Regions from separate parts of the Lysinibacillus sp. Ag94 genome, predicted to be linked through region 2. Evidence: predicted binding sites of a transcription regulator. Region 2 holds the regulator's gene; each other region holds the start of a gene.
What was found. The regulator LexA, encoded in region 2, represses DNA repair genes until DNA is damaged. The targets are predictions, from matches to a motif close to CGAACATATGTTCG.
Positions count from the first base shown of each region.

Region 1: the regulator LexA is predicted to act here: its motif matches at 4,778-4,791, upstream of uvrB (excinuclease ABC subunit UvrB).
Region 3: the regulator LexA is predicted to act here: its motif matches at 5,996-6,009, upstream of MY533_RS15450 (carbohydrate kinase).
Region 4: the regulator LexA is predicted to act here: its motif matches at 4,911-4,924, upstream of recA (recombinase RecA).

Region 1 is NZ_CP096780.1:592,447-600,302, reverse strand. Features, by position in the region: gene uvrA (excinuclease ABC subunit UvrA) at 1-2,716, opposite strand, end outside; gene uvrB (excinuclease ABC subunit UvrB) at 2,724-4,703, opposite strand; gene MY533_RS02620 (IDEAL domain-containing protein) at 5,022-5,264, opposite strand; gene MY533_RS02615 (competence protein ComK) at 5,490-5,999, shown strand; one part of gene prfB (peptide chain release factor 2) at 6,244-7,272, opposite strand; one part of gene prfB (peptide chain release factor 2) at 7,274-7,348, opposite strand; gene MY533_RS02605 (competence protein ComK) at 7,478-7,856, opposite strand, start outside.
Region 2 is NZ_CP096780.1:1,226,568-1,234,423, reverse strand. Features, by position in the region: gene MY533_RS05470 (LytTR family DNA-binding domain-containing protein) at 1-378, shown strand, start outside; gene MY533_RS05465 (DUF3021 domain-containing protein) at 384-809, shown strand; gene MY533_RS05460 (GNAT family N-acetyltransferase) at 844-1,356, shown strand; gene MY533_RS05455 (DJ-1/PfpI family protein) at 1,544-1,936, shown strand; gene MY533_RS05450 (YneB family resolvase-like protein) at 2,082-2,759, opposite strand; gene MY533_RS05445 (cell division suppressor protein YneA) at 2,756-3,067, opposite strand; gene lexA (transcriptional repressor LexA) at 3,230-3,847, shown strand; gene MY533_RS05435 (gamma-glutamyl-gamma-aminobutyrate hydrolase family protein) at 4,023-4,745, opposite strand; gene MY533_RS05430 (prepilin peptidase) at 4,809-5,561, opposite strand; gene MY533_RS05425 (potassium transporter) at 5,620-6,345, opposite strand; gene MY533_RS05420 (PilN domain-containing protein) at 6,342-6,941, opposite strand; gene pilM (type IV pilus biogenesis protein PilM) at 6,941-7,856, opposite strand, start outside.
Region 3 is NZ_CP096780.1:3,332,379-3,340,234, reverse strand. Features, by position in the region: gene recJ (single-stranded-DNA-specific exonuclease RecJ) at 1-1,972, shown strand, start outside; gene MY533_RS15470 (adenine phosphoribosyltransferase) at 2,006-2,518, shown strand; partial or broken gene MY533_RS15465 (transposase) at 2,760-3,210, opposite strand; gene MY533_RS15460 (MarR family winged helix-turn-helix transcriptional regulator) at 3,768-4,214, opposite strand; gene MY533_RS15455 (MFS transporter) at 4,451-5,707, shown strand; gene MY533_RS15450 (carbohydrate kinase) at 6,042-7,133, shown strand; gene MY533_RS15445 (pseudouridine-5'-phosphate glycosidase) at 7,138-7,856, shown strand, end outside.
Region 4 is NZ_CP096780.1:1,122,769-1,130,624, reverse strand. Features, by position in the region: gene MY533_RS05015 (phospho-sugar mutase) at 1-431, opposite strand, end outside; gene MY533_RS05010 (tyrosine-protein phosphatase) at 649-1,413, opposite strand; gene rny (ribonuclease Y) at 1,725-3,284, opposite strand; gene recA (recombinase RecA) at 3,764-4,828, opposite strand; gene MY533_RS04995 (competence/damage-inducible protein A) at 5,177-6,433, opposite strand; gene pgsA (CDP-diacylglycerol--glycerol-3-phosphate 3-phosphatidyltransferase) at 6,451-7,029, opposite strand; gene MY533_RS04985 (helix-turn-helix domain-containing protein) at 7,080-7,856, opposite strand, start outside.

The DNA.
Region 1 (7,856 bases), 630 kb from region 2:
CTTCTGGCCCTAAATCGATAATGTAGTCTGCTGTTTTGATGACATCTAAATTATGTTCGATTACTAGCACGGAATCGCCATTTTCTACAAGACGCTGTAAAACAACGAGTAAACGTGCAATATCATGCGCATGTAAGCCTGTAGTCGGCTCATCTAAAATATAGAATGATTTACCTGTTGAACGACGGTGTAATTCAGAGGCTAATTTCACACGCTGTGCCTCACCACCAGATAGCGTTGTAGCAGGCTGCCCTAATTTCATATAGCCTAATCCTACATCCACGATTGTTTGTAGCTTACGCTGGATTTTCGGAATATTTTCGAAAAATACTACTGCATTTTCAATCGTCATATCTAAAATATCTGCAATGCTCTTATCCTTATATTTCACTTCAAGCGTTTCACGGTTATAACGCTTCCCATGACAGACTTCACACGGCACGTAAACATCTGGTAGGAAATGCATTTCAATTTTTATAATACCATCACCACGACAAGCCTCGCAGCGGCCTCCCTTAACGTTGAAGCTAAAGCGACCTTTTTTATAGCCACGTACCTTTGCTTCATTTGTTGTTGCAAAAACATCTCGAATATCATCAAAAACGCCTGTATACGTAGCTGGATTAGAGCGAGGTGTACGACCGATTGGTGATTGGTCAATATCAATTACCTTTTCGAGCTCATCTATCCCTGTTACTTCTTTATGTTCACCAGGCTTCACTTTTGAACGATTAAGCTTTTGAGCTAATGACTTATATAAAATTTCATTAATAAGCGTAGATTTCCCTGACCCTGAAACACCTGTCACTGCAACGAATAAGCCAAGTGGTACATCAACTTTTACATTTCTAAGATTATTTTCCTTGGCACCTTTAATCGATAATTTGCGCCCATTCGGTTTGCGTCGCTCAATTGGCAATGGAATAAATTTCTTGCCACTTAAGTATTGCCCTGTTAATGACTTTTCATGTTCCATTACTTCCTGGGGTGTCCCGGCCGCTACAATTTGACCACCATGCACACCTGCACCAGGACCAACATCAATGAGATAATCAGCCGCCAGCATTGTATCTTCATCGTGTTCAACAACAATAAGCGTATTGCCTATATCACGCATATTTTGCAATGTACTAATAAGACGGTCATTATCACGTTGATGCAAGCCGATTGATGGCTCATCTAAAATATAGAGAACGCCCGTTAAACGCGACCCGATTTGTGTCGCAAGGCGAATGCGTTGAGCTTCTCCACCTGAAAGTGTCCCTGCTGCTCGACTTAACGTTAAATAATCTAACCCTACATTGACTAGGAAGCCCAGTCGTTCTTCAATTTCACGTAAAACAAGTCGAGCAATTTTCATATCCTTTTCTGATAAATCTAGCTCTTTGAAAAATGTATCAGCTTCCTGAATCGAATACTGTGTAACTTCGCCAATATGTTTATCTGCTAATTTTACAGCTAATGTTTCAGGCTTTAAGCGATAACCTTTACAAGATGGACATGCTTGCTGCGCCATATATTTTTCCATTTGTTCACGCACGTAGTCAGACGTTGTCTCTTTGAAACGGCGCTCCACATTTCGGACAACACCTTCAAATTCAATCATTTGATCTCGCACATTGCCAAACTCATTTTCATAATGGAAGTGGATTTTATCTTTACCAGAACCATATAAAATTTTATCCATCTTTTCTTTCGGAAGATCCTTTACTGGAACGTCCATTGGAATATCATAATGATCGCACACAGCCTTTAATAATTGTGGATAGTATTGAGAGCTTGTTGGTTCCCACGGTGCTATAGCATGCTCTAATAAACTACGGTCCCAATCAGGCACTACTAAATCAAGATCTACCTCTTGTGTTGAGCCTAAACCATCACAGCTTGGACAAGCTCCAAACGGGCTATTAAATGAAAACATGCGAGGCTCTAGCTCCCCGATTGAAAATCCACATAAAGGGCAAGCATGATGCTCACTAAATAATAATTCCTCATGTTCCATCACATCGACAAGTACACGCCCATCAGCCAAACGTAATGCTGTCTCTAAAGAATCACTAAGACGTGCCGCGACACCTTCCTTCATCACAACACGATCGATGACTACTTCTATTGAGTGCTTTTTGTTTTTATCAAGTTCAATGGCATCATCTAAATCACGTAGCTCACCGTCGATACGTACCCGAACAAAGCCTTGCTTTTTTAAATCTTCCAGTAGCTTTACGTGCGTTCCCTTACGCCCTGATACCATCGGAGCAAGCAACTGCATTTTCGTTCTTTCCGGATAAGTTACTAAACGATCGACCATTTGCTCAATCGTTTGGGACGTAATTTCAATACCATGATTTGGACAAATAGGCTTACCGATGCGCGCAAATAGCAAACGTAAATAATCATAGATTTCCGTTACTGTCCCAACTGTAGAACGTGGGTTACGGCTCGTCGTTTTTTGATCGATTGAAATAGCAGGAGATAATCCCTCTATTGCATCGACATCTGGTTTATCCATTTGACCAAGGAATTGACGGGCATAAGCTGAAAGGGATTCAACATAACGACGTTGGCCCTCAGCATAAATCGTATCGAACGCTAATGATGATTTCCCTGAGCCCGATAACCCTGTTAGCACGACTAATTGATCGCGCGGAATTGTGACATTGATATTTTTTAAATTATGAGCTCGTGCACCTTGCACGACAATTTCAGTATTTTTCACAAGCCATTCACCCTTCTACCTTCAATTCAAATATTGTATCGCGCAGCTCAGCAGCACGTTCGAAATCGAGTGCTTTTGCCGCTTCCTTCATTTCTACTTCCAACGTTGCAAGTAATTGCTCTCTTTCCGCCTTTGTCAGCTTCTTCCCTTTTGTTGCCTTCGTTACATAAGACTCCTCTTCCTCTGCCACCTGTGTCGCACGAATAACATCAGGAATTTTCTTAACAATCGTTTTCGGTGTAATGCCGTGCTCTTCGTTATATGCCATTTGCAATGTTCGACGACGCTTCGTTTCCTCAATCGCCTTTTTCATCGAATCCGTCATATTATCCGCGTACATAATGACATGACCATTGGCATTACGTGCAGCACGTCCAATTGTTTGAATGAGTGAGCGCTCTGAACGTAAAAATCCTTCCTTGTCAGCATCTAAAATCGCCACAAGCGAAACCTCAGGAATATCTAACCCTTCTCGCAATAAGTTAATGCCGATTAGAACATCATAAGTACCTTTGCGAAGCTCGCGAATAATCTCAATGCGCTCTAGCGTCTTAATCTCGGAATGCAAGTACTCCACCTTTAAGCCCATTTCCTTCAAATAAGCCGTTAAATCCTCTGACATTTTTTTCGTCAATGTTGTAACAAGCACTCGTTCATCACGAGCAATACGACCTTGAATCTCATCGATTAAATCATCTATTTGCCCTTCAATAGGACGGACGTCAATTTGTGGGTCAAGTAGCCCTGTTGGACGAATAATTTGCTGCACCATTTCAGGAGAATGCTCAAGCTCATACGGGCCAGGTGTTGCTGATACATAAATAGCTTGATGTATATGTTTCTCATATTCTTCAAAACGTAAAGGGCGGTTATCTAGTGCTGATGGCAAACGGAATCCATGCTCAACTAGCACACCTTTACGTGCTTGGTCACCGTTATACATCCCTCTAACCTGTGGTAACGTAACGTGACTTTCATCGACAACAAGTAAAAAATCCTCAGGGAAATAGTCAAGTAGCGTATATGGAGTTGCCCCCGCTTCACGCAATGTTAAATGACGCGAGTAGTTTTCGATACCTGAGCAAAAGCCCATTTCACGCATCATTTCTAAATCGTAGCGAGTGCGTTGCTCTAAACGCTGTGCCTCTAACAATTTATCCTCCGCACGTAAAAGAGTTAAACGCTCCTCCAACTCTTTTTCAATATTTTCAATGGCCTTTAGCATTTTTTCTTCTCGTGTAACGAAGTGGGATGCTGGGAAAATAGCTACATGATCACGGTCCGCTAATATTTCACCCGTTAACGCATCTACCTCACGAATTCGATCGATCTCGTCCCCAAAAAACTCCACGCGAATACAATGCTCATCACGAGATGCAGGGAATATTTCCACTACATCGCCACGCACTCGAAACGTCCCACGTGTAAAACTCACATCATTACGCTCGTACTGTACATCGACCAGTTTTCGAAGCAACTGATTACGTTCAATTTCCATTCCAGTCCGCACCGATACGACCATTTCACGATATTCTTCTGGAGAACCTAGACCATATATACAGGACACGGATGCTATAATAATGACATCATCACGCTCGAATAATGCAGATGTTGCAGAGTGACGCAACTTATCAATTTCATCATTAATGCTTGAATCTTTCTCGATGTAAGTATCCGTCTGCGGTACATATGCCTCAGGCTGAAAGTAATCATAGTAGCTGACAAAGTATTCAACTGCATTATTAGGGAAGAACTCTTTAAACTCACTATATAATTGACCTGCTAATGTTTTATTATGTGCCATAATAAGTGTCGGTTTTTTTACTTGTTGAATGACATTAGAAATCGTAAACGTTTTTCCTGTTCCTGTTGCACCGAGCAACGTTTGATGACGTTTACCCGCACGTACACCCTCCACTAATTCCGCAATTGCCTGTGGTTGATCTCCACCAGGCGTATATGGCGCTTGTAAATCAAATGTGTGCACACATGTCCCCGTCCCTTCCTACCAATTTGATACATATATTTTAGCATAGCATAATTTAAATTTCGAACATTTAACGAACGAATGTTTGTAAAAAATTTTCCGTTTGCTCTATTTAAGGTGATTGCGATAGAACGTATGTACTAATGACAACCTATCTATCAATAGATTACCCTTTCCAAATGTTAGCTAATCGACATGGAAAAATGTAAATGCATTACCTTAGAGGGAATCTCGGGTTATTACCGGTAAACCTGATCAGTGGCGCAAAAATAGCAAAAAAATCCCGCTCTCCAATAAGCGGAGAGCGGGCTCGTCATATTATTCACTTGCATCTTGGTGTAAGGTTATTAGTTCGGCTGCGTATAGATGAAATGCATGTTCATCTTTTTCATCGAGTGCTCTATCTATCAGAACCATGAGCTGCTCTTCACGATGCATACGCTGGATATGATTTAAAAATAAATCTAAATAAATCTCGTTTAATAATTTCTCTGCCTCATCAACTTTCTTTGACTGACCAACGGCTTTTAGAAAATCTGTATACGAATAATATTTATCCAACGATCTCACCTCGATCCTTTTCTAAATTATAAGAAAATTGATGTTAAAATGCAATGCTTAAGAACCGAAAATCACTCCGATTTACTATTAATCTCGTGCAATTTCAAGCAATTTCTCTATACAAAAGCTTGAAATATCAACGGTTTTCTCCTTTTGTCTATACTTTCAGAATTCAATTTTATGTTCTACACTTCAATAACAAATAGAAAAGGGAGGTTTACATAGATGTCGGCAAACTACATCAATGGGTATTTAATGTCTTTCAACACCTATCTACTTCAGCCAATGCAGTATGATTCTAAAATTTTCACACGGGTCATTGATAAGCATAATGAGCTTATCGTCACGAGGAAACCAATGCATATATTACGAAAATCTTGTATCTCACTCGGCACAACCTATGAGGCAGCAAGACATTCCGCCAAACGCTTTTTCGGCAATCAACATAAGCTCCCAATCGTTGTTGCTTATGATTATGGTTATCCTTGTATTTTTTTACCAACGTATTCTCCAAACTCTATCCACAATATTTGGATTGGACTTCACGCCATTTCGAATATTGTAGCAAGTAAAACGGGCTGTATCGTTACACTGAAAAATGATAAACAGATTGAGCTGCCTATTCAATATGCTTCGATCAGCAAGCAATTTGTCAATGCATCGATGCTCTATAAACATTACATGAATGAGCGCAAGGAGATTAGCCAAGACGCTCCGTATCATCCACCTTTTTAACTTCTCTCAGCAAAATGTCTTTTGATCGAAAGCGTAGCGACAGGTAGAGAAGTCTCTTACCTCTATAGGGGTGAGATAAATACGGTTTTAAGTCACTTATCAGAGGGGGTTGCAACATCCGCTGATAAACCTCCGGCGAATATCACAAAACCGATTCCGGATGCAATTATGCCGATGCACAATTGATTTAGAAACTAAAAAACCCCTCAAAGCACAATTTTATTGTGTCTCTGAGGGGCTTTCATTAGCCTATTTTTGAACGTAAATATGCATTAATGAATGGATCTACGTCACCATCCATCACCGCTCCTACATTACCTGTTTCTTCATTTGTACGATGATCTTTCACCATTGAATATGGATGGAATACATAGGAACGAATTTGTGAGCCCCAGCCGATTTCCTTCTGTTCACCACGGATTTCATCTAACTGTGCCTGCTGCTTATCGATCTCTAATTGATAGAGTTTCCCTTTTAACATTGTCATTGCTTTTTCACGGTTTTTAATTTGTGAACGTTCTGCCTGACATTGTACGACAGTACCAGTTGGAATGTGCGTAATACGAACAGCTGAATCTGTCGTATTAATATGCTGACCACCTGCACCTGTTGCACGATACGTATCAATTTTTAAATCCTCTGTACGAATATCAATTTCAATATTGTCATCGAATTCAGGCATAACATCACAAGAAACGAACGATGTATGACGACGACCAGAAGAGTCAAACGGTGAAATACGTACTAAACGATGGACACCTTTTTCTGCTTGCAAATAGCCGTAAGCATTATGACCCTTAATGGACAATGTTACAGATTTAATTCCTGCTTCATCGCCTGGAAGATAATCAACTGTTTCGACTTTAAAGCCACGTTTTTCCGCCCAGCGTGTGTACATACGAAGCAGCATCGAGCCCCAATCCTGAGATTCCGTACCACCTGCTCCTGGATGCAGCTCTAAAATTGCATTATTTTGATCGTATGGACCGCTTAATAGTAATTGCAGCTCAAAATTGCCCATTTTTTGCTGGAATTCTACTAATTCATTGCCTAGCTCCTCCTGCAATTCTTCATCAGGCTCTTCGCGCAATAGCTCTAACGTCATATCTAGGTTCTCATATGTTTCTAATAAATCTTTATACTCATTAACAGTTGCCTTTAAGCCATTACTCTCATTAATGATTACCTGTGCCCCTTGCTGATCATCCCAGAAACCTGGCTCAAGCATCATTTCATCTAATTCTTGAATACGTGCCTCTTTGTTTTCTAAGTCAAAGAGACCCCCTAAAATCCGCCAATTTTTTGGCTGAAGTGTCTAACGCGTTACGTACATCTGCTAATTCAATCATTGTTAAATCCTCCGAACGTTATTTATGGGGCAAACTTTTCAAATACTGATACTTCTTTAAAGCCCCGATCTCTTTATTATAACGTTTTTACGGCGGAAAACATACTTTTTTACAACCTCAGCATTCGTTTCAGTCTTTTTCAGCTTCATCCTCAAAGATAACATCGTTTGCCATACGTTGAAATACTTTACTTTGATCATATTGAACTAATAAATTTTTTGTTCGTTTTTCCAGTTTATATTTTAGTAGAAAAGCTCTTTGAATTCTGTTTTCAAATGATCTAACACTTAGATCCACATTAGTTTCATAGCCGTTCATAAAAATTACTTTTGTATTCTTTTTATCGATAGCTAGATAGTCCTGAATATGATGAACAGCAAACCATTTACAGTCACGTCGTAAATAAGACTTACTTGGAAACCATACAATATTACTTTGTTCATGAACAACTATTGGATTTTTATTCAACTTTCCAAGTATCATTCTCGATCCATCAAAAGCCCCTCTT
Region 2 (7,856 bases):
CTTACTCCTACGATACAAGCTGCTATTTCTTTATTACAAAAAGAGAAAGAAGAACAAATTTTAACAGGGCTAGCAAATAATAAAACATATATCATTGATCCAAATTCAATTATTGTTATTCGAACTGAAGGAAGAGAATTAGCTTTATATAATGAAGATAATAATCGTCTCATATTGAATAAACCTTTATATGAATTAGAGAAGCGACTAGGGAATAATTTTATACGGATTTCTAAATCTGCAATTATAAATCTAACAAAAGTTAAAAATATCGAAGCTTCATTTAACGGAACAATGGAAATTGAGCTAGTTTTAGGAATTAATGAAGTAATTACTCGTAATTATCGAAAGCAATTTAAAAAGCGTTTGGGGGTTTAAGTTAGGTGCATTTTTTTAAAAATGTAGCGTTTGGTGTAAGTATGGGCTGTACAGTTTTTGTTTTTATTAATCTTTTCGGTTCATGGATTTTTGGAGATATTTTTTTCGAAGCTATTACGGCTGGCTTTATACAACAATCCCTTGGTTCAATTATTGTAGGACTCGCTTGTGTATTACCATCGTACATTTATCAAGTAGAACGTTTAACATTTTTACTACAAACAGCTATCCATTTTGCAATTTCTTTAGGTACTTTTATTGTTGTTGCGCTATTTTTAAATTGGCTTCCCACATCATCTATAGGAATAACTTTGTTAATGCTATTCTTTAGTGTTTTGCTATTTACTCTAATTTGGGTGTTATTTTATTTATATAACAAATCAGAAGTGAAAAAAATGAATAAAAAGATTGATGAGCTGATAAATAAATAGAAAATAAAACTAATGTGAAATGAGGAAAAATGAAATGTTTATCAAAACGAACAGACTTTTAATAAGAGAATTTGAGATTCAAGATTGGCAAGCTGTCTATGAATATACTTCGAATCCAAATGTAATGAAGTATATTCCCGAGGGAGTTTTTAATGAGGAAGAAGCTAAAAAGTTCGTATCTGAAAATAGCGGTGAACAGGCAAAATACTTCCCTGTTATTTTAAAAAGCGACAATATTGTCATTGGTCATATTGTTTTTCATCAATATTTTGGTGAACATACATATGAAATTGGCTGGGTATTGAATCCGAACTATTACAATAATGGCTACGCCTCTGAAGCAGCAAAAGCTGTGCTGAATTACGGATTTAAAGAAATGCAACTTCATAGAATTATTGCTACATGCCAACCAGAAAATATCCCATCCTATCGAGTGATGGAGAAAATCGGCATGAGACGCGAAGGTTATTTTAAAAAATGCATACCAAATGGAGATGAGTGGTGGGATGAATATTACTATGCGGTCTTAAAAGAAGAGTGGGCATAAGATGCTTTTAGGGATTATCGATTTCTAGAGGAGAAATATAGATGAAAAAGACCGCAGTATTATTGTATCCCCAATTTAGTGAATATGAATTGAGTGTAGCATTATCTATATTAATGCAAGGAAATAAACCGTCATAACTGTTGGATTAAACAGCGAAAAAATTAAAGGGGAATCTGGGTTATCCTGTATGGCAGATACACAAATAAGTGATATTAATCTTGACGAAATCGATAGCTTGATATTACCAGGGTGTATGGATATAGCTTTATTAATACATGAGCAAAAATTAATAGATTTTATTAGTCATGTAAATGCCAAAGGAGCTATCATTGCAAGTATTTCTAGCACGCCATCTCTTTTAGCAAAAGCAGGCGTATTAAAGAACAAAAAATATACTGTAGGATTATCTCCAGAAGGTATGGATAAGCTGGGCTTCTTTGATCTTAGTCATCTCTCTGAAGACTTAGTTGTACAAGACGGCAACATCATAACTGCAAGAGGCAAAGGTTTTATACAATTTGGCATTACTGTGGGTAAAGCCCTGCAGCTCTCTTTTGATGAAAATTGGTACAGGGCATAACAAAAAAATCGCTAAAGAGAGGTAGAAATCACTACTTCTCTTATTTTTTTACTATTCATTCTATTTGTTGATCGGGTATACCCGTCACTTTGGAACTTAACCTTTAAAAATTAAAAAATCAGCGGGACGATAAAAACCCCACTGATTAATACGTTACTTTATTTTGCCCGCTTCCCTCTTGATGTTCCCGATATCTCCTATGGACTGTAGCTTTGCTTACTTCAAAGCCTAAACCTCTAAGTGTCATGGCGATTTCCTCAAAGGTGAAGCCTCGATTACGTAGGTTGACAATTTCGTCTATAGGAACATCCTTACGTTCTTGACCATTTGGATTTCCACGGTTAGATAAATTGTTTTCAGGGCGATATCCATTTTCAACGGCACGACGCATGCCACGTCGTATTTTAGCATTATGGATTCTACGCTGGTACTCCTCTACGATTGCTAAAATTTCTAAGAGCATCGTATCCATTTCATTTAATTGTATAGGTCCCTCGTCTCGCATAGAAAAAACATTAGTTTCAGTTTTCTGCAATAAATGCAATACTGCCATTCGAGCATTTCCACGTCCTAAGCGTGTTTCATCCTGTACAAATAATGCTTCTATTTCTTTTTCTTTAATGAAATCAAGCATTTCTAGTAAACCTTCACGTTCCACATCATAACCACTATGCTTGTCCTTAAAAACATGCTTAACTTCGTAGCCCTGTTCTTTAGCATAGCGCATCAACTCCTCCTGCTGACGCTCTAACGAGGAACTTTGTGTCTCTTTTTCTGTACTCACACGGCAATAGACAACGGCCGATTGTTGATTCATTTTCATTTGTCGTTTCTCGCAATTTCAATTGAATTTATAGGGGATGGGTCACCCACTACTGGAATCACTAAGGATTTACCTGCAATAATTTGTGCGTTCGATAATTCATTTTCTGTTTTCACAAGCTTAATCCATTCATCCGTTTTCATTTTACCACGGTATTGATCGGCTAACGACCATAAGCTATCACCATGTGCGATTTCAATTTCTGTGTACGTTACATCGCCTGGATCTGTTATAAAAAGGTATGCCGCAAAAAGCAAACAAGCTCCTAATAAAGTTGTAATATGTGGATTTTTCTTTAACCAGTTCATGTTTAAAACCCCTTTTCTAGAATGTTTGTTCGGAATATATGTTCTCATATTAATACGAACAAACGTTTTTGTCAAACACTTTTCGAACCTATGTTTGCTTAAGTGTTCGCATTCTGTTATACTACTAATTAGTAAAATGATTAAAAAAAGAGGTGAGCAATTATGAAAAAAGTTTCGAAAAGACAAGAGGCCATATTAGAGTTCATTAAAGAAGAAGTACGAGCAAAGGGGTATCCACCATCTGTACGTGAGATTGGGGAGGCAGTTGGACTTGCTTCAAGCTCAACAGTTCATGGGCATTTAGCTCGTTTAGAACAAAAAGGCTTGATTCGACGCGATCCAACTAAACCACGTGCTATTGAAATTTTAGAGCCAGAGGATTCTATCCAAAAGCAACACGTTATTCATGTCCCATTAGTTGGGAAGGTTACTGCAGGTTCTCCAATAACTGCTGTTGAAAATATCGATGAATATTTCCCACTCCCAGATATTTATGGTACAAGTGAAGATCAATTATTTATGCTTGAAATTATGGGTGAATCAATGATTGAAGCTGGCATTTTAGACGGAGATCTAGTTATTGTTAAACAAAAAGCAACAGCTGATAATGGTGATATTGTCGTAGCAATGACTGAAGAGAATGAAGCAACTGTAAAGCGCTTCTTTAAGGAAAAAAGTCATTTTCGTTTACAGCCTGAAAACTCAACAATGGAGCCAATTATCGTAGATCAAGTTTCTATTTTAGGGCATGTTGTAGGTCTATATCGTCGTGTACATTAAAAGTATCTCAATATTAAAGTATAAAAGGAGGTTATTATGTTCACAAATGGGCATATACCTCTTTTTCTTATCTTTTGAGTGTTATTTTAATCACTAAAAAAGAACCCACTTGAAAATGGATTCCTTATACCTAGCAATGTATTCATGTTCATCACCAAGGATATCTTAGTAAAGTTTATGCCTCTACCTTAAATTTCAAACTTGCCTTTACAAATGCAGCAAATAGTTTCTTTGATATTTCATCTCCTGCAATAGCTAACTCTTCAGGATGCCATTGAACTGCTAAACAAAATGGTAAATCATCATGCACTACCGCTTCAACGATACCATCACTTGATTTTGCTACCACTTTCAGCTTTTCTGCTACTACGTTTATTGCCTGATGATGAAATGAATTCACAGCAATTTTTTCTTCCTCAATAATCGTTTTTAATAATGTATCAGGTGATAGGTTAACATAATGTGTTGTAACACCTCTTGCTGCTTGTTGCACATGCTTTATTAATTTTTTACTATGATACTCACTTTCAATATCCTGATAGACTGTGCCTCCAAATGCAACATTTAGGATTTGAAGCCCTCGACAAATTCCAAGAATCGGCATTTTCCGAATAGAGGCTGCATTAATTAAAGCAAGCTCCACTGCATCTCGTTCAGGATGAACCTTCCCTAATTTAGGTGTAGGTTCTGCGTCAAAGAGGAATGGATGTACATCATAGCCACCGGATAGTAATAATCCGTCCGTCAACGATAAAATTTGTGCTACATCCTCTTCAACACCAATTGGAATTATTAGTGGAACTCCCCCTGCTTCCATTATACTTTTGCTATAAGCAGCATTTAATCTTGAGGACAAATCATCCTCCGCAAAAGCCGTTATTCCGATAATTGGTTTCATCCTATCCCCTCCATGATCTTTAGCTTGCATTCACTGCCTATGAAAGAATCCGTCAATGATTACTTACCAAAACCCAAGATACCAATTCATCAACGCATCCCCATAGAAATAGATGATAATAGCTGCGAGAGCAATAGAAGGTCCGAATGGTATAGGCGTTTTCCTTCCCTGTCCACGTATCTTTAATACAACGATGCCAACAATCATGCCAATTACTGCCGCTACAAAAAGCGTCAAAATGGTATGTATTGTCCCGAGTACGAGACCAAGTAAAAAGAATAATTTAATATCGCCACCACCCATTCCACCTCTTGATAGAACAGCTATACAATATAATATGCCAAAACCTACGACAGCACCAACTATACTGTCCCACCAAGGAGACAACGGAGAGATCACGCGTCCAAAAACTAGCAATGGTAAAAAGAATAATAGCACCTTATCGGGAATAAGCATATACGCAAAATCCGATACAACAATAATGACTACTAATGAAATTAATAATAGCGCCACAAATAATTCTGCACTAAAGCCTAATTGCCAATAAGCAAAAGCAAATAATAGGCCTGTAATAAGTTCCATCAGTGGATAAATCCAAGAAATTTTTTGCCCACAGCTACGGCATTTTCCACCTAAAAATAAATAAGACAAAACAGGCACCAAATCAAGCGCCGTCAACTGTCTCTTACAAGAAGTACAATGCGAGGGTGGGCGCACAATGGACTCCTTCATAGGCACACGTAAGCCAACTACATTAAAAAATGAGCCAAGAACGAGCCCAAATAGTAAAACTGTAATGGTATAAGCGATTTCCATTTTTATGTCCTCCTATACTAATAGACGCCCATACACTTAAGTATGCGCGCCATCTAGATTATTGTTGTCCTTCATAATAAAACGTCGTTACTTGTATAGTTGCTTTTAAGGTTGTATCAGCGTCTTCCTTGAATTTCGCTTCTTCACCAGTTAATGTGAAATCGATCGCATCAATTTTCATCACACGATCAATTTTTTCAATTTCTTTTATAAACTCAACCATAGCTTTATTATCCAATGCGACAACTTCAATATCAAATGTTACGAGTTTTAATTCCTTCGGTAAGGAATCTTTATTGAGAGTAGCAGTTGGTATTTTATCTTTCACTTCAGGTGTTTCATCATTTTTAGCAACAGCTTGTTCATCCGCTTCAGCTGCAGATTGCTGTGTATCAGCCTGTTCCTCAGTATTTGACGAGTTAGGATCTGTAATAGCTGACTCCATTACGAGCGAATCATAATTATTAAAGTCCATACCTTCTATCCGCGTGCCTGTCACCACTTCAATCTCTTCAATATTTCGAATTACTTCGTCAATCGCTCGAGTTTGAGGTACTTTTTTACGTAATGTTAAGTTACTTGTACGATTAGATTTACCGTTCTTTTCAATTAAAGCAATCTGCTCCTGAATTGTAGATACTTCTTGTTGAAGCGCGATATTCGAGCTTTCTTTCGCATCCACTTCTTCTAATTTAGGTGTTACTATATAGTAATAAAGCGCAAATAAAATGGCTGCAATTAAAGCTGTTAAGATAAGAATCGTTGAATTTTTACTACTTGTCATGATTCTCTACCTCCAGCGAGAAATTTAAAATCAATTCCTAATGTAATAGTTGCCGAATAACGTGGTACTTCCTTAAACTTGTTCTTAGCACTTTTTTCCTCTTGGTTCTCAATAGCAATAGCAACATCAAAATTAGAAATAGTATCGACCTGTATATCATTGAAATAAGGGCTTGCAGTTAGCTTTTCTAAATAAGATGATATAGCTGACATCGTTTCAAAATCAGCCGTAATTTCAACATTTTTCTCACCAAATACATAGTTCCTTAAATACGTTTGCTCTGGTAATAATACTTGCGTTTCATCCATTAAAGGTGTCACAGGATAGGATACTTTTTCCACAAATTGTACGGATTGCTCCAATGAGCCTTTATTCGCATTTTGCTTACTATCTAACTCTATTTGAAGTTGTTCGCGTTGCGATGAAAGCTCTACTTCCTGCGCATTTAATTTTGTAAGATCACTTTTTGCTTGGAAAAACAAGAAAATCATATATCCTATTATCATACCAATAAAAATAATAGATACTACATATATTAAAGTAGGCGTTGAATGCTTCTTTTCCAAATTCGGCAAGAGGTTAATGTCTGGTACCATCAGTTAACCTCCTTTAATGCAAGTCCTATTAAGCTTGCAAATTGCTCTGAAAATTGAGGGAAGGATTTTTGAATGATTGAATCATTTAACATAATAATCGGTATCGAAAAATTATTTTCTAAAAACTCTTTAACGGTTGAAAGTAGTGGATTATCTCCTAAAATGATCATCTCATCTACACTTTTCTCACCTTTATGTAAGGAAAACTTAAAAAAATTCATAATACGATCGATTTCAAGCATTTGATCGGTAAGAATCATACGATATTCATCTTCGGCTTCTAAATGATACGAAAAACGATGCTCTTCCATCTCTTTAGGCTCCCATTTCGATAAATCTGTATCAAATGATTGGTATCGTAAAAACTCCAGTTGCCCAAATGAAAAAATACTTATCGATAATTCATTGATTGACCAATCCGCTATTAAATAAGTTCGATCATCCTTTATTAGCTGCAAATGCTCCAACAGACGAATATTACACAATGCTCGAATATCTGCTGCTTGTGGATCTAATGTAGCATCGAGTAAAAGTCCAATCATTTTCGTCACTTCTTCTGAAGGTGCTGCAAATAACATAGCCTGTCCATCATTAGGATCCGGGTCATACACATCGATAAGAGGATCCTGAAACGGAAGATGGATGGACTGACCAAGCTCCATCTCCACATAACCTTTTAATTCATTCCACTCTATATCATCTGGATGCTCAAAGCTCTTTAATAAAACGGAAGTATCCGGTACAAAAATACGTGCATTTTGCTTTTTACCAGCCCATTTTGCCACATCATTTTTCATGACATCAAACAATTCCATTTCATCCTGAATAACAGATCCTTCAACAATTCCTTGTGCTAATGGCATTTCATAGCCTTTCCATTGCGACGGATCAGCACCTTTTGCCACAATCGCACGC
Region 3 (7,856 bases), 2.1 Mb from region 2:
AAATCGATTTATTCACGGTTATGGCCCGAATGAAGCGCTATTTCGTGAAGCACATGAAGAGGGCGTTCAGCTAATTATAACCGTTGATAATGGTATTTCAGGTATTGAACCGATTCGTGTCGCGAAGGAACTAGGAATGGATGTTATCGTTACGGATCACCATGAACCAGGCGATGAATTACCGCCTGCCGATATTATTTTACATCCTCGTATACCAGAAGGACATTATCCATTTGGCGAGCTTGCCGGTGTGGGGGTAGCTTTTAAGTTAGCGCATGCTCTATATGGAGAATTGCCAACGCATTTAATGGAATACGTAGCTGTTGGAACAGTAGCGGATTTAGTACCATTAGTTGATGAAAATCGCTACCTAGTAAAACGCGGAATAGAAGAAATGCGCCGATCACTCAGCCCTTGGGTACAAGCAATGTGTGAAGTAGCCAGTGCAGAACAAGCAAAAATTAACGAAGAAACAATCGGTTTTTACTTTGGACCGCGCTTAAATGCAGTTGGTCGACTAGGAGAAGCGGCGCCAGGCGTCGAGCTATTAATGGCTGAGGATAACGCTAAAGCAATAGCATTAGCGAAGCAGCTTAATACGTGTAATAGTGAACGCAAAGATATAGTAAAGAGTATTACAGATGAGGCGATAGCTCTCATTGAATCAGATAAAAAAATCGGGGATTCACTCGTGTTAGTTATTGCTGGAGAAGGCTGGAATGCTGGGGTAGTAGGGATCGTCGCGTCTCGACTTGTAGAGCTCTATTATCGTCCTACGATTGTACTGTCACTTGACTATGAAAAAGGAACAGCTAAAGGCTCAGCTCGTAGTATTGAAGGCTTCCATTTATATAATGAATTAGCGAAGAATCGAGATATATTACCTCATTTTGGTGGGCACCCTATGGCAGCAGGGATGACATTATCCATTGAGCATGTGGATGAGTTAAGGTCACGCTTAGATGATCAAGCAAGAGCGTGTTTATCAGAGGAACAATTGACACCTGTACTCAATATTGACATACCGCTAAAAATGGATGAAATTTCAGCGGATGCTATTGAAGAAATTTCGACGCTTGGTCCATATGGTACTGATTTTCCGAAGCCTGTTTATGTGCTCGAGGATGTGGAGATATCCTCCATGCGGAAAATTGGAGCAGCAGAAAATCATATAAAAATGGAATTGACGGATGGCTATGAAAAATTGGATAGTGTTGGATTCAATAAAGGACATTTACACGACGAATTAACATATGGAATTAAAGTATCATTTACAGGGGATTTACAAATTAACGAATGGCAAGGACGTAAAAAAGCACAATTTATGATTGAGGATGTCCAAACGACTGAATGGCAATTATTTGATATTCGTGGTATTCGCCAAACATCCCGCTGGTTAAATACGGTTCCAAAAGAGGAGGCGACATTTATCGCCTTCCGTTCAGAAACGGTTACCTACTACCAGTCGTTAATTGGTGTACCAATCCTAACAGTGGATCCTACGCTTTCAAATGTAGAACAAAGCAATTATATCGTCCTACTGGATTTGCCACAAAATGTTCAAATGTTAGAAAGTGTCTTACGAAAAACTGCTCCTTCCCGTATATATGCACATTTTTATATGCCTGATTCTCAGTACTTCAATGGATTGCCTACACGTGAGCAATTCTCCTGGTATTATAAGTTTTTAAAAAATCGCCCTGCCTTTCCATTAAATATGCATTTGGCGGAATTGGCTCAACATACAGGTTGGCCGTTAGACGCATTAAAATTTATGACACAGGTGTTTTTTGAACTTGATTTTGTTAAAATGGAGAGTGGACTGACGACTGTCAACGTGAATGCACCAAAACAGGCACTTACAGAGGCACCGTCTTACAAACAGCGTTCAGAACAGATTGAAATGGAGCAAAAGCTAGTATATGCCCCTTATATAGAATTAAAACAATGGTTTGATGAACGATTACATTAATATACGATTAAGTTTCGTAGGAGGAACAATAACATGGATTTAAAGCAATACGTAACAACGGTTGAAAACTGGCCGAAAGAGGGCATTAGCTTCAAAGATATTACAACAATTATGGATAATGGTGCTGCATACAAGTATGCAACAGACCAAATCGTAAGTTACGCAAAAGAATTAGGTGCTGAAATTGTGGTAGGTCCTGAGGCACGTGGCTTCATTATCGGATGTCCAGTTGCTTATGCGCTTGAAATTGGTTTTGCGCCTGTTCGTAAGCCAGGAAAATTACCACGTGAAGTGATAAGTGCTGACTACGGTCTTGAGTACGGTAAAGATACGCTAACAATGCACAAAGATGCAATTAAACCAGGGCAAAAAGTATTAATCTGTGATGATTTACTTGCGACTGGCGGTACAGTTGAAGCGACAGTGCGTTTAGTTGAACAATTAGGCGGTCAAGTTGTGGGTTGTGCCTTCCTAATCGAGTTAAAAGAGCTCAATGGTCGTGCAAAACTTGGCGACTTAAACATAAAAACACTTATTGAATATTAAAAAATGATTTGGTTGATTGAAGTGAAGACTGACGTCCCCCTGGGAAAGCGCTCAGCCGGAACGGAAATCAATCTCTCGTTTTGCAGAAGAGTCATACAATAATATGAAAAGCGTCACATTTTTGGAGGGCACTGAAAAACTTACGTTTTCATAAAAGCGAACCTTTCTCAGATAAAAATAAGGCATTTCTTGTTCAATTTTGAACAGGAAGTGCCTTATTTCTGTCTCTATTCCTTATTCCTTATTTATTTTCGTTTAATAGCTTTAATATCCGTTTTAAATTGACAGCGAATATCGTTGTAGCACCTTGAATTTCCATGCCAAATAGACCCGCAGTCGATGCCGTATCGTACCCGTGTCCGTTTTTAATTCACTATTCTTCGCTTCTACTTTGTAGCGATTTGCGGCTAACTGCTTAAATGCTTCCGTATTTTGAAATGCCTCTTGTTCGGCATGTGTATCCGACTTAATTGTGACAGAATATGTTTTACTTTTTGCGCCTTCTTTATAACAGCCATCTCTCATTGGACATACTTTGCATTTTTCAATGTCAAAATAATATGACTCATACTCGCTCCTTTTTTGCCCGTACGTGCTTTTCTTGTCGCGAGATGACCGGCCTTACAAACAAACATTCCAGCGTCTTTATTAAACTCAAACTTGTCTTCTTCTTTTCGTGGTCCTTGTGTTAAATTAAGGGTTTCTTGATTTGAAATCATCGGGGGCACTACCTGCACATTAATTCTTTTATTATAAAGGAAAGCATGACTAAAATAATAGTGTGATACATTGCGTTGTTTGGAGAAGCATCGCTCGACTCCTGCGGGAAAGCGAGACAGACGAGACCCCGCACGAAGCGAAGCGTAGGAGGAGGCTCGGCGCTCGCCCGCGGAAAGCGAGCGGAATGCTTCGGAAAACAACAGTAGAGTCACAGTGCCAAATGAAAAAAGCGAGGTATTCAACGATTTACTCGTTAAATACCTCGCGATGTGAGAAGATATAGACTTTTTCAGTGCCCTCCATTTTTGTGGCGTTTTTTTATTTTCTTGAGATTAATCGATATAGTGAGCATTAAAAATTTTTAAATTCAAAAATAAGGGAGAGTTAGCTTTGTCATATTAGGTAATTGATGCTTTTACGGCAACAAAATTTGGTGGTAATCCAGCAAGGTGTAGTGATCCATGAAATTATGAAAAATCCATTTTGAACAATCATTTTTCAAAATGGATTCTTTTGTTTAGGTTCGTTTTTATTCTTTATCATTAGTTTGAATTATTTTTTGGATAGTTTTCAATGTTTCATAAAAATCATTGTATTTTTCTAAGCCGATATCATTGATAATTCTTTCTTGGATATCTTGCCAAATTGGAGCAGCCTCATTTAATTTTTCAACCCCTTTATCAGTTAGTGTAATGACCTTTGCTCGAGCATCTTGTGGATCTCTTGTTAAATTTACATAGCCATTGCGCTTTAACAAATTAATATTACGTGTAATGGTTGTTTGATCGAGCAGTAAAATTTCACCTAGTCGACTAATGGAAACTGATTGTTGAAGATCAATATTTGCTAGCATTGAGTATTGTGTAACTTTTAAGCCAGTTGGCTGTAGTAAATTATCATAAAATTGTGTCACGAGCCGCGTTTTTTTTCGAAGGTTTGCACATACACATATTTGTGTGTAATCTATATTCTTCATTGGTCCGTACCCCTTTTCGAGTTGGTTCACTATTATAGTAGCCCTATTGATTTATTTTGTTAAGTTGGAAAATGTTTCTTGACAGTAATAAAAGTGATTACTAAGATTATATATGTATATACATGATTTTAGGAAGTCATTCGCCCTTGTAATACATGCATATACATATAATTGAGCTGTAATCTTTTTCATTAAAGAGCATATTAAAAAAACTTATAAGAATTGAAGGTGTCAAGATGAGGCGTATTCATTATAGCTGGTTTATTTTAGTCGTAACCTTTTTCTCCATTATTGTTGCAGGGATTACAATGTCGTCATCAGGAGTTTTTATAGACTCCTTTGAAAAAGAATTTAATTGGGATCGATCTATAATTGCTTTAGCTTTTGCAGTGAGTCTATTTTTATATGGTTTTTCGGGTCCGTTTATGGCGGCGTTACTAGAAATAGCGGGATTAAAGAAAATGATGCTAGGTGCAATGGCTACATTATTTATTGGCATGATGCTTACGCTTTTCATGACTCAATCATGGCAGTTAATCGTTATATGGGGCGGTATTATTGGTTTAGGAGCAAGTCTTTTTTTAACGGTGTTAAGTCCTTATGTAGCTAATCATTGGTTTGTGAAAAGTAGAGGATTGGCAGTAGGGATTTTAACGGCGAGTACTGCAACAGGGCAGTTAATTCTCTTACCATTATTGGCGATTATTATTGAAAATCATTCTTGGCGATGGGCGATTGGTTTAATGCTTATTCTAAGTATTGTTATGTTCATCATCATTTCAATATTTATGAAAAATAAACCACAGGATATAGGGATTCTTCCTTATGGACTGGAAGAAGATCTAGAAGTGCAACAAGTGAATCATAAGAAAAATCCGATTAGTATTGCTTTTAATGGTTTATTTGAGGCAATAAGGAAGAAAGAATTTTGGCTATTAGCGGGAAGTTTTTTTATTTGTGGACTTTCAACCAGTGGGTTAGTTGGTACTCATTTTGTTTCTTACTGTATTAGCTTTGGTGTCCCTTTAGTAACCGCTGCATCCTTTCTTTCTTTTATGGGAGTGTTTAACCTTGTAGGTACTACTTTATCCGGGTGGCTGTCTGATCGTTTTGATAATCGATGGTTATTGTTTTGGTATTACCTTTTAAGAGGAATGTCTCTGCTTTTACTCCCGTATGCATTAACGCAAGGGTCGCTAACTTTACTGACAATCTTTACAATATTTTATGGATTAGATTGGATTGCTACAGTACCTCCAACGATTAGTATTTCTAGACAAATTTTTGGTACGAATAAAAGTGGCATTATTTATGGGTGGATTTTCGCATCACATCAAGCAGGAGCTGCAGTTGCTGCCTATGGTGGAGGCCTCATTTATAAGTTTTTCAATTCATATACTTGGGCCTTTTTCCTTGCTGGAATGTTCTGTGCATTGGCAAGTTTATTTGTCATCATCGTGAAAAAACAAACGCCCCATCATGTTTTGAACTAGCTACTGGCTTTGCTTAGGGCGATACTCTTCACTATCGTCGGTTCTCAAAATTTTGTCAGCTAATATTGATATTCGCCGCTAACGGAGCAAAGAACGGAGCAAAACCCGAATTTCCGCAGCTATTGATTTCACGTATAGAAAACATTTGTTGCTGTTGCATCGTAACAGCTTCGTTTTCGCACTACCTGACACCTTAATTTCATTGAAGCAATAGCTATCACAACATGAAGTTGAAGCCAATATCATATTGGTTTCAACTTTTTTCATTAAAAATTTTTTGACATCATCCAAACAAAAGTTTATAATGTAAACAAATATAACAAAAGGTGATGCTATGAATGAAAGAGAACAGGCGGTCCTTGCATTAATTCGCCAGAATCCGTTTATGTCTCAACAAGAGATGGCCGATAAGATGAATCTGTCTCGACCAGTCCTTGCTAATTTAGTATCGAGCTTGACGAAACAGGGGAAAATTGTAGGCCGTGCGTATATTTTACCTGAGGAAAATGAAATCATTTGTATCGGTGGAGCAAATCTTGACCGAAAATTTCATGTGAAGGGGAATGTCCAGTTCGGTACATCTAATCCTGCAAGCTCTTCATTTAGTGTAGGGGGTGTTGGACGAAACATTGCTGAAAACTTAGGCAGATTAAATCATCAAGTAACATTGCTGACTACTGCCGGTAAAGATGCTGATTGGCAAGTGATCCAAGAAGCTTCGGAGCCATTTATGAATTTAAGGTATGTAGAGCAGTTACCAGACGCTTCGACTGGTTCCTATACCGCGATTATGGATGAGCAGGGCGAGCTAGCATTAGCGGTAGCAAATATGGAAGTATATGATCTTTTATTGCCAAGTTTGCTAAAAAAACATGAGGCAATGCTCATGAACGCAGGCTGCTTTATTATGGACTTGAACTGTCCAAAGGAAACAGTGGCTTACATACAGCAGGTTGCAATTGCCCGTGACATTCCGTTTGTCATCGTACCGGTATCTTCGCCAAAAATGAATCGATTACCTGATACGTTGCAAGGTGTAACATGGTTTATTTGTAACACAGATGAGGCAGAGACGATTGTTGGTCATAAAATCGAAAACTCTGTGCATTATGAAAAGGCTTTACAGCAACTTCTTACATTAGGTGCTGACCACGTAATTATTACAGCGGGTAGCAAGGGTGTGTATGCAGCTTCCGTTACAACGAAGCCAAGCAATTACGCGGCGAAAGCTATAGAAAAAATTGAAGATGTAACAGGTGCCGGGGACGCCTTTGTAAGTGCAGTAATCCACAGCTGGCTTACTGGGCAATCCTTTGCAACATGTATTGACGCAGGCTTAACGAATGCCAAAAATACGCTTGCATCCCCATATACAGTAAGACCTGAGCTATCAGTTGATTTGTTAAACAGTGAAATGGAGGAATAACAACATGAAAGAATTCATCGTATTATCAGAAGAAGTAAAAGCAGGACAAGCAAAAGGCTTACCAATCGTAGCATTAGAATCAACAATTATTTCTCACGGAATGCCCTATCCACAAAATGTTCAAACAGCACGTGAAGTAGAACAAATTATTCGTGATAATGGTGCAGTACCAGCAACAATTGCTTTAATCGATGGTAAAATTAAAATTGGTTTATCAGATGAAGAACTTGAAATGTTCGGTAATGCTCAAGGCGTAGCAAAAGCATCTCGTCGTGACTTAGGCTATCTTTTAGCAACCAAAAAATTAGGAGCGACGACTGTAGCAGCAACAATGATTTGTGCTGAGCTAGCTAATATTGAAATTTTTGTAACTGGCGGTATCGGTGGCGTACACCGTGGTGCAGAAACAACAATGGATATTTCAGCGGATTTAGAAGAATTAGCGCAAACAAATGTTGCTGTAATTTGTGCGGGGGCTAAGTCAATTTTAGATATTGGTTTAACTTTAGAATATCTTGAAACAAAAGGTGTACCAGTTGTTGGATACGGTACAGATGAGCTACCAGCATTCTATACACGCCAAAGTGGTTTTGCTGTAAACTTCAAGATTGATACGCCAGAAGAAGTGGCAGAAATGCTACGTGCCAAATGGCAATTAGGCTTAAAAGGTGGAGCTGTTATTGCTAATCCAATTCCAGAGACTGAAGCTCTTGAGAATGCATT
Region 4 (7,856 bases), 100 kb from region 2:
GTAATGACCACACCTGCAAAAGCGTTTAAATACCTTACCGCAAAAGATAATTCAGGTGTTGGGCGTGCATCGCGCAATACGAATACTTTCACCCCTAATGCCCCCAGAACTTGAGCTGTTTCAATAGCAAAATCCTTTGAGAAATGCCGTGTATCATAGGCAATGACAACACCACGCTGTTTGGCTATTTCCCCGTTTTCTGTGATATACTTCGCTAGGCCGTATGCAGCTCTGCGAATTGTATAGATATTCATCCGATTTGTACCTGCCCCTAACAGACCACGCATACCTGCTGTACCAAATTGTAGGTATTGGTAAAATCGATCTTCAATTTGTGTTGTATCATTTACAATGGCTAGTAGTTCTTCTTTTAAATAAGAAGGAACAGCCTCCTCTATCCATTGCCTGTAACGATCTTCTACTATACTCAATATGACACCTTCTGTTCATTCAATAATTCCAATGGCATGTAAATCGACAGAGAAGTTTACAGTTGTCGCATGGATTCCTAGCTCCAAATGGTGTCGACAACACCCATCTGAACAAAGTAATCTTTATTTACCGTCAATGATTTCAATACTGACATTAAAGCTTTCCGTATTTTTCCCTTATATATTTCTCAAGATAAGTACAGTCCTTCGCTTAATCCTAAAAAATCTTCCACCATTTCGTCACTTCGATTTTACAATGTTCTTGTATAACAAAAGGCTGGTTTTCAATTATTCGTACATTATTTTCCAGCAATACATCAATGGCATCTAACTCTTTTTTCTTTTCTAAATAACAAAGCCCTGCTTCAAAAAAAAATGGTCGAGATAATAGATTGTGAACATCCGATCCATACGTATGAACTAAATTAGCTCTTACTAGCTCAAGTGAGCGCTTTTGTATTGTGCGACCAAAATAACCAGCTAAGCTACCAGCAGTTATTTGTGCTTTTGCTCCTTCGCAAATTAATCGTTCTAAGTAAACAGGTCTTTCAACAATGGCTTTATTTCGTTCTGGATGCGCAATAATCGGGGTAATTCCTTCAGACAGTAATGCACGAATAATTTTTATTGTATAAGCAGGTACAGTATAGGATGGTAATTCTAACAACATATAATTAGAGCATGCTAATGTGTGAATTTGATTTGTTTTATAAAGTGGCATGATTTTTTCTGATAATCGTACTTCATGTCCGGTAAAAAGTGTTAGTGGAATACTTTTTTTTATGAGTTCAGATTGTAATAAGTGGATTTGATTTCTCACTGTGCTATAATTTGCATGATATTGTGGGTGATAGCAATGGGGAGTGGCTATTATTTTTGTAACTCCTTCTTTTACCGCTTGTTCAAACAATCGCATAGTATCCGCCATCGTTTTTGGCCCATCATCCACGTTCCATAAAATATGACTATGCATATCAACCATCAATATCCTCCTTCCTAATTAGAAAAAGGTCCAATACTTTATTATGCTAAATCTATAAATATTATGAGTACTATTAAAGAAGTGGTTATTGGCTAACTAAAGAGCAAATAAAAATAGGCAACTCTTTGTTCGAAACCGAACAAGAAGTTGCCTAACTTTTCACGAAAATAACTTATTATTGCTAAAGTTTTAAAATATTTCGAGCCCGCAATTCGCGACAGTTTTCCTGTAATTATCTAGTGCAAATACCTACCTAGCATATCGACTCGAAAATTCTATTCTTTCTTTTGACATAAAATCTATTAATGATTTTATTTCGCATATTCCACGGCACGTGTTTCACGAATAACCGTTACTTTAATATGACCTGGATAATCAAGTTCTTCTTCAATTCGCTTACGGATATCTCTCGCTAAGCGATGTGAAGCTAAGTCATCAATTTTTTCTGGTTGTACAATTATACGGATTTCACGACCAGCCTGAATCGCAAAGGATTTTTCTACGCCATCATAGCTTTCAGAAATTTCCTCTAACTTTTCAAGTCTGCGGATATAGTTTTCAAGCGTCTCACTTCGAGCACCTGGACGAGCTGCTGATAATGCATCAGCTGCAGCCACTAATACCGCGATGACAGATGTTGCTTCTGTATCACCATGGTGGGAAGCAATACTGTTTATAACGACCGGATGTTCCTTGTATTTTGTGGCCAATTCCACACCGATTTCGACATGGCTACCTTCAACTTCATGGTCAATTGCCTTACCAATATCATGTAATAAGCCTGCTCGGCGAGCTAATGCTACATCTTCACCAAGTTCAGCAGCGAGTAAGCCTGCTAAATATGCGACCTCAATGGAATGTTTTAGAACGTTTTGTCCATAACTTGTACGATATTTCATGCGGCCTAAAATCTTCATTAAATCTGGATGTAAATTATGAATGCCAATTTCAAATGTTGTCTGCTCACCTGTTTCGCGGATTTGTTCATCCACTTCACGACGAGATTTTTCCACCATTTCCTCAATTCGAGCAGGGTGAATGCGGCCATCCTGTACAAGTTTTTCAAGTGCAAGTCGAGCCGTTTCACGACGAATCGGATCAAAGCCTGATAAAATAACCGCCTCTGGAGTATCATCAATTATTAAATCTATACCTGTTAACGTTTCCAAAGTTCGGATGTTACGACCTTCACGACCAATAATACGACCTTTCATTTCATCATTTGGCAAGTTCACGACAGATACTGTTGTTTCAGCAACATGATCTGCTGCAAAACGTTGCAATGCCAGTGATAAAATTTCACGTGCTTTTTTATCTGATTCTTCCTTCGCACGTGTCTCAGCTTCCTTCGTCATCACAGCAATATCAGTTGTTAGCTCTTTTTCTACTTCTCCTAAGATAATAGCTTTTGCTTCATCTCTAGTTAAAGCAGAAATTCGCTCTAGCTCTGATTTTTGCGAGGCAACGAGCTCGTCCACTTTGCTTTCCATCTGTTCAATATGCTGTTGTCTTTCGCTTAGAGCTTGTTCTTTACGCTCTAAACCTGCTTCTCTCTTATTTAGAGCATCATCTTTGCGATCAAGATTCTCTTCTCTTTGCAATAAACGGTTCTCTTGTTTCTGAAGTTCTGAACGACGTTCACGAATGTCATTTTCTGCTTCAGTACGAAATTTGTGAGTTTCATCTTTGGCTTCAAGTAGTGCTTCTTTCTTCAATGCCTCCGCTTCTCGTTTTCCTTCTTCAACGATTGTTTCAGCGACATGTTTAGCACCAGTGATTTTTGAGTCATTCACTTTTTTCATGTAGATATAGCTAACAGCGGCACCAACGATGAGTCCAAGCAAAGCGGAGATGATAGTAATTCCATCCATATGAACACCTCCTCTTGCTATTTGGGTATTACAGTTTCAGTCGGCGCATACATCAATTTTGCCTTGGCATAATCATAGACATCTGCCAAAGTTTTCATCTTCATTTAATAGATCTTCAAAAGCCATTATTAATGAAGTCAGAATGTACTGCCTATTTAAAGTCATAATTCAGAAATTATACATTTTTAATTGTATAGCTAGCCTTAAGCTCTGTCAAGGATAGTAGGGCATCTGTTCGCCCTCGTAAGAAAAAAAGTAAGTCATATCCATTAGGAGAATTAATTACCTAATACTTTTTACACTAACGCTTATTTTATCTTTTATCATGAATGCCGTAGAAGTAGTACATAGGAATTATTTTTCAAAAATGTCATTCACAACTTTCGAAGAATATATGGATTACCTACGTTCTTCTACAGTCTGCGTAAATAAAAAAATGCATTGCTCTCACTATAAAGAGTGGGAACAATGCATGTATATTATTCATCTTCAAGAAGAAGCTTTAATTCCTCATCCATATCTTCCTCTTCATCATGCGCCGCAATTGTGTAAGATGAAGATGCAATACCGTAAGAAGCACGGATTTTATTTGCGATGTCGTCTAGTACTGCTGGATTTTCTTTTAAATATTGTTTAGCATTTTCACGACCTTGACCTAGGCGCTCATCACCGTAAGCATACCAAGAACCGCTTTTTTGAACGATGTCTAGTTCAACACCTAAATCAACTGTTTCGCCCTCTTTTGAAATCCCTTCACCGTACATAATATCAACTTCAGCTGTACGGAATGGTGGTGCTACTTTGTTTTTCACAATTTTAATTTTTGTACGGTTACCCATAATGTCATTGCCTTGTTTAATAGCTTCCGCACGACGAACCTCTAAACGTACTGAGCTGTAGAATTTAAGCGCACGTCCACCAGGTGTTGTTTCTGGGTTTCCGAACATAACACCAATTTTTTCACGCACTTGGTTAATGAAAATGGCAATCGTTTTTGATTTATTGATAGCACCTGAAAGCTTACGTAAGGCCTGAGACATTAAACGGGCTTGTAAACCAACGTGCGAATCACCCATATCTCCTTCAATTTCTGCTTTCGGAACTAATGCTGCTACGGAGTCAATAACGATGATATCGATAGCACCACTACGCACTAATGCTTCTGCGATTTCAAGCGCCTGTTCTCCTGTATCTGGTTGAGATAATAGAAGTTCATCAATATTGACGCCCAATTTTTGTGCGTAAATTGGATCTAGTGCATGCTCAGCATCGATAAATGCAGCTTGTCCACCGTTTGCCTGCACTTCTGCAATCGCATGAAGAGCAACTGTTGTTTTACCTGATGATTCTGGGCCATATACTTCAATAATACGTCCACGTGGATATCCACCAACACCTAATGCAGCATCAAGTGCTAGCGAACCACTTGAAGATGTAGCGATTTCTAAATCGGTCTTTTCGCCAAGTTTCATGATGGAACCTTTACCAAAATTCTTTTCAATTTGTTTTAACGCCTGTTCTAAGGCAGCTTTACGATCACTCATTCATTTTCCTCCTTTGAAAACTGTTCACTGTTTTTCTCTATCTCTACTATACTTGTTTTTAAGAGAAGACGCAAGAAAAAAGCGAACATTTATTCGTTTTTTCTTCAAAATAAAAATTTGGGTAACTTTCCATTACCCAAATTTCTATTTTCAACTATATTATGGACCATCACCAAAACATGTGGTTGATTTCCGTTCCGGCTGGGCGCTTTATAGCTGCCGCTACAGAGCAAAGCTTCCTGGGGGCGCTCAGCCTTCACTCCAATTAACTTATTTTCATAATAGAAGTTTTGACAAAAATCATCCGCAACTTTTCGTGATGAACCTATATTATGCCGGGCAAATTCATTAACGTTTTTTAAAGCCTCTTTCTTCCAAAAGTTGCATTAAATAATGACAAGTAAATTTCGCCGCGCGCAGTCGATTTGTATTCCGCATACCTGATAAATGAAGTAAATACGTTATTGGTTTTTCATCACCAATGGCAATACCAATCCAAACCGTCCCCGCTGGTTGATGATCATGGGCTGTAGGACCCGCCGCACCTGTTAATCCAATACCAATATCCGTATCAAACTTTTTACGTACAGCACTAGCCATAGCCGCCGCACATTCACTGCTTACAATCCCATGTGTAGTTAAAAATTCCTTTGAAATACCGAGTTGCTTAATTTTAGCCTCTTCCGTATACGTAACAACGCCACCAACAAGGGCATCCCCTACACCCGGTATTTCAGCAAGTTCTGACTGAAATAATCCTGCTGTTAAACTTTCCGCTGCAGAAATTGTTAACTGATTGTCTAGTAACATTTCTACTGTTTTAGAGGCAAGAGAATCATTATCTATACCGTATTGATAGTTCCCAACAAGCGCTTGAATCTCTGTTACCTTTGCGGCAATAAGATGCTGCGCTTCTTGCTCCGTTTCTGCTTTAGCAGTTACACGCAATGTAACCTCGCCGTCAGAAGCAAGTGGAGCAACAGTTGGATTTGTTTGCGAATCTAAAATATGTTGGACACGAACCTCAAGCTCCGCCTCTCCAATTCCATAAAACCGCATAACATGCGATGTAATTACCCCTCCAGCGTTTAACATCGCACCAAGCTTTGGCTTTGCTTCAAACTGGAACATTGGCTCAAGCTCTTTAGGTGGCCCCGGCAGTAAAATATACGTACGTTCATCCTTAGTTAATATCATGCCAGGTGCCATACCGTGATGGTTTGCAAGCACCTCACTACCCGCTAGTATTAAAGCCTGCTTACGATTATTATCCGTCATTGGACGTCCTCGTTGTGCAAAAAACTGCTCAATATTAGCCAGTGCGAAATCATCCATTTCGAGAGAAACGTCAAGATGACGTGCAATCGTTTCCTTTGTTAAATCATCCTTTGTAGGCCCAAGCCCACCAGAGAAAATGATTAAATCAGCACGAGTCTCTGCAATGGAAATAGCTTCTTCCAAACGTTGTGCATTATCTCCAACAACAGTGTGATAATACACATTTATTCCTAACTCGGACAACTGACTAGAAATAAATCTTGCATTTGTGTTCGAAATTTGACCAAGCAATAACTCTGAGCCAACTGCAAGAATTTCAGCATTCATGACCCTCAAGACCTCTCTTATTTAGACTCAAGTAAGACACGTCGATTTAGATAGAAATAATCCCATCCAGACCATAGCGTAAAGAACAATGCAATATATAACATAATTGTATCGAATGGAAGACCGATAAGCGTAAAAATTGTATTGTGTAAAAGTGCTGCACCGATGGCCACAATTTGAGCCCATGTTTTAATTTTGCCAAGCTGGTTGGCCGCAACAACTTCTCCTTCACCAGCCAATATTAAACGCAGGCCAGTAACTGCAAACTCACGACTAATAATAATGATTATTATCCATGCAGACGCCATATCAAGCTCTACCATTAAAATAAAAGCCGCTGAAACTAGCAACTTGTCAGCAAGTGGGTCTAAAAATTTCCCAAATGTTGTCACAAGATTGTACTTACGTGCATAATAACCATCCACCCAATCAGTCGTTGAAGCAATAATAAAAATAAGTGCACCTACAAAATGATGAACAGGCATCGTCGCACCGAATAGTGACATTGTTCCCCAGCCAAAATCAAACATCATAACAATGACAAAGAACGGAATAAGTAAAATTCGAGAGATGGTAATTTTATTTGGAATGTTCATTTTTCTAACACCTTTCATGATGAAAGAAAGTAGTCATCACTAGATGACTACTATTCTTTATTGAAATTGATGACGATGTTTTGCGTTACAATTTGCTGTGCATACGTTAAAGGCTCGTCATTAATGTATACTTTAGCTTGCGCTGAATTACCTAAGCGAATACGGGCGTAATTTTGAGATGTTGCGTCGAATTCTACTACTTCTCCTGCATTATATACACGAGTATCTGATAGTAATTCTTGTTGCTGTTGGTTACGAATACCGATAAATGTAGGACCTGATACTTCAATACGTATTTTAAATGCATCCGTACCTGTTAACGTATAAGAAGTTGTTGCACCATCCGCTTCAATAGCCCCAGCTGAAATCGATTGCTTAACCTCTTCAGTTTGCTTTTCATCAGGTGTTTCCTGTGTTGTTGAATCTTTTGAATCTGCTGAGTCTTCTTTGTCATTTGTTTGAGCTTTTTTATGCTCTTTATCTTTTTCTGTATCTATTGGTTTTACTTTTGTATCATATTCTATTTCTGATGGCGTATCGTCTACAGCACCATCTGGCACTGCTTTATTTTTAGACTGCATTAGCACCCAAATCACCACAATAATGACAATGATAAATAAACCAACAGTTATTTTCGGCATTGCCTCCATCATTTTAGTAGAAGGACCTTTCGAAACTTTTCTTCTACTTGGACTACTCGTCATTGATTGACTTACTTGATTGTTTGGAGTACCTGGCAGCTCGCTTTTATAAGTTTCTAAAAGCTCCTCTGCGTCCAAACCAACAGCGTCAGCATATTGTTTAATAAAAGCTCGTACATAAAACGA